One region of the Alteromonas sp. G5_S2_22_S1 genome, then DNA from elsewhere that is predicted to be linked to it. Evidence: predicted binding sites of a transcription regulator. Region 1 holds the regulator's gene; the other holds the start of a gene.
The links. The regulator ArgR, encoded in region 1, controls arginine synthesis, uptake and breakdown. The targets are predictions, from matches to a motif close to ANTGAATANNTATTCANT.
Positions count from the first base shown of each region.

Region 2: a site for ArgR is predicted at 2,222-2,239, ahead of gltB (glutamate synthase large subunit). Genes of this name have one in related genera too.

Region 1 is NZ_JBQKUJ010000012.1:101,538-105,458, forward strand. Features, by position in the region: gene ACTRWF_RS13660 (hypothetical protein) at 1-298, shown strand, start outside; gene mdh (malate dehydrogenase) at 489-1,427, opposite strand; gene argR (transcriptional regulator ArgR) at 1,667-2,131, shown strand; gene ACTRWF_RS13675 (type 1 glutamine amidotransferase domain-containing protein) at 2,216-2,899, opposite strand; gene ACTRWF_RS13680 (TonB-dependent receptor) at 3,092-3,921, opposite strand, start outside.
Region 2 is NZ_JBQKUJ010000010.1:35,097-39,017, reverse strand. Features, by position in the region: gene arcB (aerobic respiration two-component sensor histidine kinase ArcB) at 1-687, opposite strand, end outside; gene ACTRWF_RS11910 (N-acetylmuramoyl-L-alanine amidase) at 785-1,732, opposite strand; gene gltB (glutamate synthase large subunit) at 2,407-3,921, shown strand, end outside.

The DNA of each region.
Region 1 (3,921 bases):
ACCAGAATTGGCTCTTCTTCAGTTGTATGAAGATAGACAAGGGTCGCTCACGGTTTTCAGAAAAGGGGAGACGAGTGAATTGGCTGTTAGCACACAGATCTCACCGAAAAATATCTCGCTTCAATACCCTATTGTTGAAATAACCACTTCCCACGCGACTTTTGCTACCCATCTTTTCCTTATGTCTGAAGGCAATAGCGTATTAAAAGGTTACGCTTACGCTGTACATAAAGGTGTAACTTTAGATGCCGGTGAAATCAGGCTTTTCGATATCACGAAATATCTTTCACTTAACTAATACACAAAGGTCGTAACAGAACCTTTAATCGCTGGGGTGATAAGAGCTGATAATAAAGTGGAAACTTGATGTGAAGTCTGAGAACGTAATTAAAATGTAGGCTCTCCACCGCAGAGAAGCGGTGGCGAAGCCTACAGGGAAGTATTCACGGCGTGCCTACGTTCAAAGGCCCGCCAATGATACTCACCGATTAGCCGTTTACGAAGTCAACGCCTAGCTTGATGTCGCCACGTAGGCCTTCAAGCATGTCGTTTTTCGCTTTTTCTTCGAATGCGCTAAGCTCGCCGTATGGCAAGATTTCTTCAACACCGTTTGCGCCAAGGCGTACTGGGTGTGCGAAGAATGCTGCGTCGTCGCTGTCGTCAGTTTGTACGTAAGTGTACTCAACCACATTCTCACCTTGCATTGCTGCAACTAGAGATAGACAGAAGCGTGCTGCTGCTTGACCCATTGAAAGAGTTGCAGAACCGCCGCCCGCTTTTGCTTCAACCACTTCAGTACCCGCATTCTGGATACGAGTGGTTAGGCTAGATACTTCTTCGTCTGTGAACTCTACGCCTTCAACTTGTGAAAGAAGAGGAAGGATTGTAGTACCAGAGTGACCACCGATTACCGGTACGTGCACTGAAGATACGTCAACATCTTTAAGTTCAGCAACAAACGTTTCAGCGCGGATAACGTCAAGTGTCGTTACACCGAAAAGCTTATTCTTGTCGTAAACGCCTTTTGCTTTTAGCGTTTCAGCTGCAATCGCAACAGTAGTGTTAACTGGGTTAGTGATGATACCAACACACGCGTTCGGGCAGTTATCAGCTACACCTTCGATTAGGTTTTTAACAATGCCGGCGTTGATGTTGAACAGATCAGAACGATCCATACCTGGCTTACGAGGCATACCCGCTGGAATTAGAACAACGTCTGCTCCAGTTAGTGCATCAGCTAGGTCATCTTTACCGTGACCGGTTACTTTTACCGCAGTGGGGATGTGGCTCAAATCAACGGCAACACCAGGAACAACTGGCGCTACGTCGTAAAGCGCTAAATCTGAACCTGCTGGCAATTGTGTTTTCAACAACAAAGACAGCGCCTGACCAATACCACCGGCAGCACCTAACACGGCTACTTTCATACCATTTCTCCTATGGGATTACTTCACGTATTTAAACGGAACGTCACACTAATGCAACGCGGGGGAAAACTCAATCACCGGATCGTCTTATTAACGTTATTTATGGCGATTTTATCTCGATATTCATTATCATGAATGATTATGCAAAGAAATTGCGCAAAGTCTACCTGTACGGCACAATATGGGCATAACAAATAAAATTCACCACACATAAACCCTCAGAAAAGAAAAGAGCGCTAATGGCAAACGCAAAACAAGAGCAACTCATCAAGGCTTTTAAAGAGATTCTTAAAGCGGAAAGTTATGGTTCACAAGGCGAAATTGTTGACGCATTAAAAGCACAAGGCTTTGACAATATCAGTCAGTCTAAAATTTCAAGAATGTTAAGTAAATTTGGGGCTGTGAGAACGCGCAACGCGCGCGGTGATATGGTTTACTGCCTTCCCCCTGAGTTAGGTATGCCTACGGCTAAAAGCCCCCTCAAACAGCTTGTATTAGACATTGTGCACAACAACGTGATGGTCATCATAAGAACTAGTCCAGGTGCAGCTCAACTTATCGCCCGCTTACTTGACTCGCTAAGTAAAAAAGATGGCGTGTTAGGTACAATCGCTGGTGATGATACCATTTTCATCGCTCCCGCTGATGTCACTAAAATTGAAGAATTAAGACAGCGCGTAGAAGATTTATTTGAGAATGTCTAGCCAGGGCGCTAAAAGCTAGGCAACCGAAAACAAGAAACCGCATACATGATGCGGTTTCCAACTACATTACAAATTAAAACGTTCTTAAGATAGAAGTTTGATCAATGCATCGGCTGCAGGACGTGACGATGGCGGGTTTTGCCCCGTCACCAACAATCCATCTGTACAGACTTTAACAGCAAAATCATCCGCGCTTTCATACTTACCGCCCTTTTTAACTAGCTCGTCTTCAACCAGATAAGGGACTACGTCAGTAAGCTCCATCGCAGCTTCTTCGCTATTTGAGAAGCCAGTAACCTGCTTGCCATCAACCAAATATTTGCCATCTGGCGTCTTAACATCTTTTAGCACGATGGGCGCGTGGCACACAGCCCCAACGGGTTTATTGGCTGCGATAGTGTCTTCAATCAATTTAATGGAATGCGCATTATCTGATAAGTCCCATAGCGGACCATGACCGCCCGGGTAGAAGACAGCGTCAAACTCATCTGCACGTACATCTTCTAGCGGAATAGTAGACGCTATGGCGCTTCGAGCCAGCTCATCTTTCGTGTATCGAATCGAATCGTCCGTCATTGCGTCGTCTGCAAGACTATTGGGGTCAATCGGTACCTGGCCGCCCATCGGTGACGCTAAGGTGATTGTATATCCCTCATCTTTAAATGCGTAGTATGGCGCAGCGAACTCTTCTAGCCACATGCCGGTTTTCTCGCCGGTGTCACCCATAATTTCGTGAGACGTCATTACCATTAGCATACGTTTTGACATAAGCCCTCCTTGCGAGCATCTAAAAATTTATCATGTGTTTGTTCGTTCAATGGAGAGACTTAGATCATAAGCAAAGACTATGCGCGCTCAGTAACAGGTGTGTGAGATAAATCGCAGGCATAAAAAAGTGCCACTTCCAGTTAAGGAGAGTGGCACCTAACACTACAACTTGTAGTTAGTGTTTACTACTTCTTAAAAGCGGTAGTTAACACCTACGCGGATTTCCCAAAGAGAAGGACCGCGAGATACGCTCTGCTCTGGTCTTGAGAACGCGCTGTACTCGTATTGACCTGCGTCATTGAAGTCCGCAGCAATAACTTCATCACCGCCGAAGCTACCTTGACGGAAGTCACCCCATTGGTCGTTGATTAAGTTGGTCAAGTTTTCGATTACGAAGAACGCGCTTGCTGTATGACCTTCATAGAAGCCAGGTAGCTCTTGAGATACACGTAGGTCAGCTTTAAACCACCAATCAGCAGTTTCACTGTTACGCTCAAGGATCTCGCCGCGCTCAAAGCCGTTATCTTCAACCCAACGGTTGAACTGTCTTTGAGCTTCTTCCGCAGTTTGAAGTACATCACCATCACGGTTTGTCTGATCAACAAACACTACGTTCGGATCGTTTACTTCAGGAATGTAAATAAGCTGACGAGCAAATACACCATCCCAAGGGAACGCTGAGTTGTTGCTGTGAACGTAAGAGAAAGGCTTACCTTCGTTAGCCGTTGCAAACAAGTTGAAACGTGTTGCATAACCGTCAAAGAACTCTGCAGTATAACCTAGTGAGAAGTTAAAGCGGTTGCCAACAGCGTAGTCAGACGTTGCCGCAGACGGGTTGTTAGGATCGCTTGTTGCAAAGTTAGCGTAGTTTGAGAACGCTACTGCGCTTGTCATTGGGTTAGCATCTTCTGCGTCAACATAAGCGTATGAAGCGCCCATATCGAAGCCATTATCCCACTCTTTGCTTACGCCGATTGAAAGAACAAGTGAACTACCGTCATCACCTGAATCAACATTACCTA
Region 2 (3,921 bases), on a different contig from region 1:
AATACTTGCGTTGGTTTCGAGTACCTCGTGATCACTGGCAACAATTTGTCGGGCCAGTTCTTCTTCGTACACGTCTTTAGGGGTTAACCCCAGAAGCTCTTGCTCAGTTTTCCCCGTCATTAACTCTGCAATGCGGTTACAACCTGCAAAACGGCCCTCTTCGTTGCGGTAATAAATGAGGTCGGGAGAGGCATCAATAATTGAACGCAATAAAGTAGATAAGCGGCGTGCTTGTGCCTCTTGCTCTGACTTGTCTTGAATCTCTCTTTCTAAGTCTTTGAACAGCGCTTCGCGCTCTTCTTGCGCCTGTTTCCTCTGCTCTATCTCGTGATTAAGCTGGCGAATATTACTTTGAAGTTCTCGATTAAGGAAAACATCCTCTTCGCGCAAGCTCTCTAGTTGACTCACTACCTCTTTAAGATTGGTACGTGAGTTTTCTAACTGTTTAATTAATTCACTAAAGAAATACAGCACCCACGGTGCCGACAGCATAGTTAGAATAACTGCGCTGATGAAGTCATCAGGCTGAACTTGGCTGCCCATGCTAACGCGAATTACGTATGAGCCGCCTAGCGTAAATACAAGCGAAAGAACAACAAATAGTATGCTGAGCTTTAGCGTGCCGAAACGCTGCACAAATTGAGCAAAACGAATTGCCCAAGAATCGTTGGGTGAATCTGAATGCATGTACGTCTAATATAAGCTTATTTTGCCTTTATCCTATCAGGCTTTCACCACTACGGGAATGCGTTAAACACGCTAACTGTAACCTCATAACGTAACGCTACGTTTTAAACGGCGACTTTTCTGTAATCTCATTAATATAACGGGTGTTAACCCAACCTACTTTTGTAAAGGAGACTTTCGCCCACTCTCCCTGCTTTTCTAGCACCTTTAATACTTCACCTTTGTGCAACCCATTTTCAATAAGAGGAAAAGAGACATTTGGCCCTTTACGCACATTGAGTGCGTTAGCACTTACGTTAGCCACGCGATTTACCGGGCTGGCAATATGTCGCGGCACGGCATCGTGCGCTTCTCTTTGTAAGCTGCCCGTATGGACACCGTTACTTTCCGTGTGCGTTTCGTCTTCACTTATTTCAAGCAGTACCTGTTCTCTGATTTGATGCATCGGAAATGCCGGACCAGGGTCTACTTTACGCGAAGGCGCTATCTCATCGTGACCTACCACAACAGAAATTGGGTAGTGTTCGCAAAGCACTTTGCACAGGCTTATTGTGGAGGCAATCTGAATATCAGTATATTTATGCCAATAGCCTAAAACTGATTGGTTGGGGTGTTGTGCAGCTATCACTTCACTTTCTCTATAAACGTTCCCAAACCAGCTTTCATAGGTGCCGTCGCCTCTAGGCTTTAGTTGCCCGGCATTATCTAGCTCTATTCCTATGGAGTATCTGTTTAGCCCGCTTCGCCCCTTGTAATGACTTTTGCCAGCGTGCCACCCTATTTTGTTGGTGGGCAACATTTGAACGATATCGCCGTTACGCCCTAAAGCGAAGTGCGCTGAAACACCACTTTCAGCATTAGTTAAGACGTTGACAGAGGAGTCTAAACTACTTCCAGCAGTGAAATGAATGACAATGGTATCGGGAGCGCCAGTCTGAAACGCCCCAGAAGTATTCGGTGAAGCAGTAAATTTGACATTTTCACCAATGAGGCGGTGTTCGTATACATCAAATGAGAGCCTAGGTGTCGCGTGTAGGATAGTCATTCAATATTCCTTATTGATTAGTTTGCACGCGACTACAGTGAATTTTTATTCTTTTCATATCACCAGAGCTTACGCATTGTTTGCACTCTCAGCGTGCGTGAGCATACTGCGAACTACAGGCTATGTTTTTACCTAGCCTTACATTTGAACAACTTTTAACCAATATAGCAAACAGCTAATATTTGTGGAATCATAACTTTACAATTTAATAAAAATACACAGCAAACCCACATTGACAACATAAAACAACGAAAATAAAGAATATTTATTCACCATTAAAATTCAAATGAGAACTAATATCATTTATGTACTGGTGAATTATTAATTTTTTCACTTGATAACATTTTTATTACAATTGTAAGCAACGGGATATAAATACATGTATTTAAAGAAATTAATTATATTTATACAAAAACTATATAACGCTTACAATTTTAGCGTTTGATTTTAGTTTTCAATGTGGGTATTTTGTACGGCCCGCATGGCAATAATGCATAAAAATGCGGAAACGACTGGTATCCTCTAATAATAAATAAACGACAAGAAAGACGCATATTGCGAGCAATACCGCGCGCAAGCAAAAAAGACGTCTAACAATGTTGTGATACGCACACCTAGGCGCATCTACACGCAACGCATACCTTGCCCAGTCTTAAGGTTGAAGGAGTTAAGAGATGAGTTTATATAATCCCAATGATTCCCGGGACAACTGTGGGTTTGGCTTAATCGCTCACACTCACGGGGAAGCCAGTCATGAATTGGTAACCACTGCAATACACGGCCTTGACCGTATGCAGCATCGTGGCGGTATCGCCGCAGACGGGAAAACCGGTGACGGCTGTGGTTTATTACTACAGAAGCCGGATGCGTTCTTCCATGCAATCGCCGAAGATAATGGCTGGAAACTCAGCAAAAAATACGGCGTGGGCATGATTTTCTTAAGTCAGGACCCTGTACTTGCGCAAGCCGCGCGTGAAGTACTTAATGAAGAACTTGAAAAAGAAACACTTTCAGTAGTGGGCTGGCGCGAAGTGCCTGTTGACCGCTCGGTACTGGGTGAATTAGCGCTTACAGGCGTTCCACAAATTGAACAAGTATTTGTGAACGCACCAGCGGGCTGGAGAAAACGCGACCTTGAGCGTCGCTTATATATGATCCGTCGCCGCGCTGAAAAACGCCTTGAAGCAGATCCAGATTTTTACGTAGCGTGTTTATCAGGCTTAGTAACGATCTATAAAGGCTTGGTGATGCCAAAAGACTTGCCAGCCTTCTATCACGATCTTGCCGATGAGCGCATGCAAAGCGCGATCTGCGTTTTCCACCAGCGCTTCTCGACAAACACGTTACCACGCTGGCCGCTAGCTCAACCCTTCCGTTTCCTTGCGCATAATGGTGAAATTAACACCATCAAAGGCAACCGCGACTGGGCAATGGCACGTGCCGCGAAATTTTCAACGCCACTTATTCCAGATTTAAAAGACGCCGCCCCTTTCGTGAATACCGAAGGGTCTGATTCGTCATCGCTGGATAACATGCTAGAGCTATTTCTAGCTGGCGGTATGGATTTATTCCGTGCCATGCGTTTACTGGTTCCACCAGCCTATCAAAACAACAAAACCATGGATGATGACCTTCGTGCATTCTACGAGTTTAACTCAATGCACATGGAACCATGGGATGGCCCTGCCGGTATCGTTTTAACCAACGGCCGTCACGTAGCCTGTAACCTTGATAGAAACGGCTTGCGTCCAGCTCGCTATGTCATTACCAAAAATGGGTTTATTACTCTAGCCTCAGAAGTAGGTATTTGGGACTACGAGCAAGCTGACGTGATTGAGAAAGGCCGCGTTGGTCCAGGTGAAATGCTTGCCGTAGATACTTACACGGGCAAAATCTGGCGCTCTACAGAAATTGATGATGACCTTAAAGCTCGCCACCCTTATAAAGAGTGGTTAGATAAGCACATTCGTCGCCTTACGCCTATTGAGCAGCTTGATGCCTCGCTTATTGGTAAGCGCGTGTTTGACGACGATGCCATGGCGGTCTACCACAAGCTACACGCCTACAGCTACGAAGAAATTCAGCAAGTTGTAAAAGTACTCGCAAAAGATGGTCAAGAAGCCGTTGGCTCAATGGGTGACGATACGCCAATGGCGGTAATGTCATCGCGCCAGCGCACGGTTTATGAT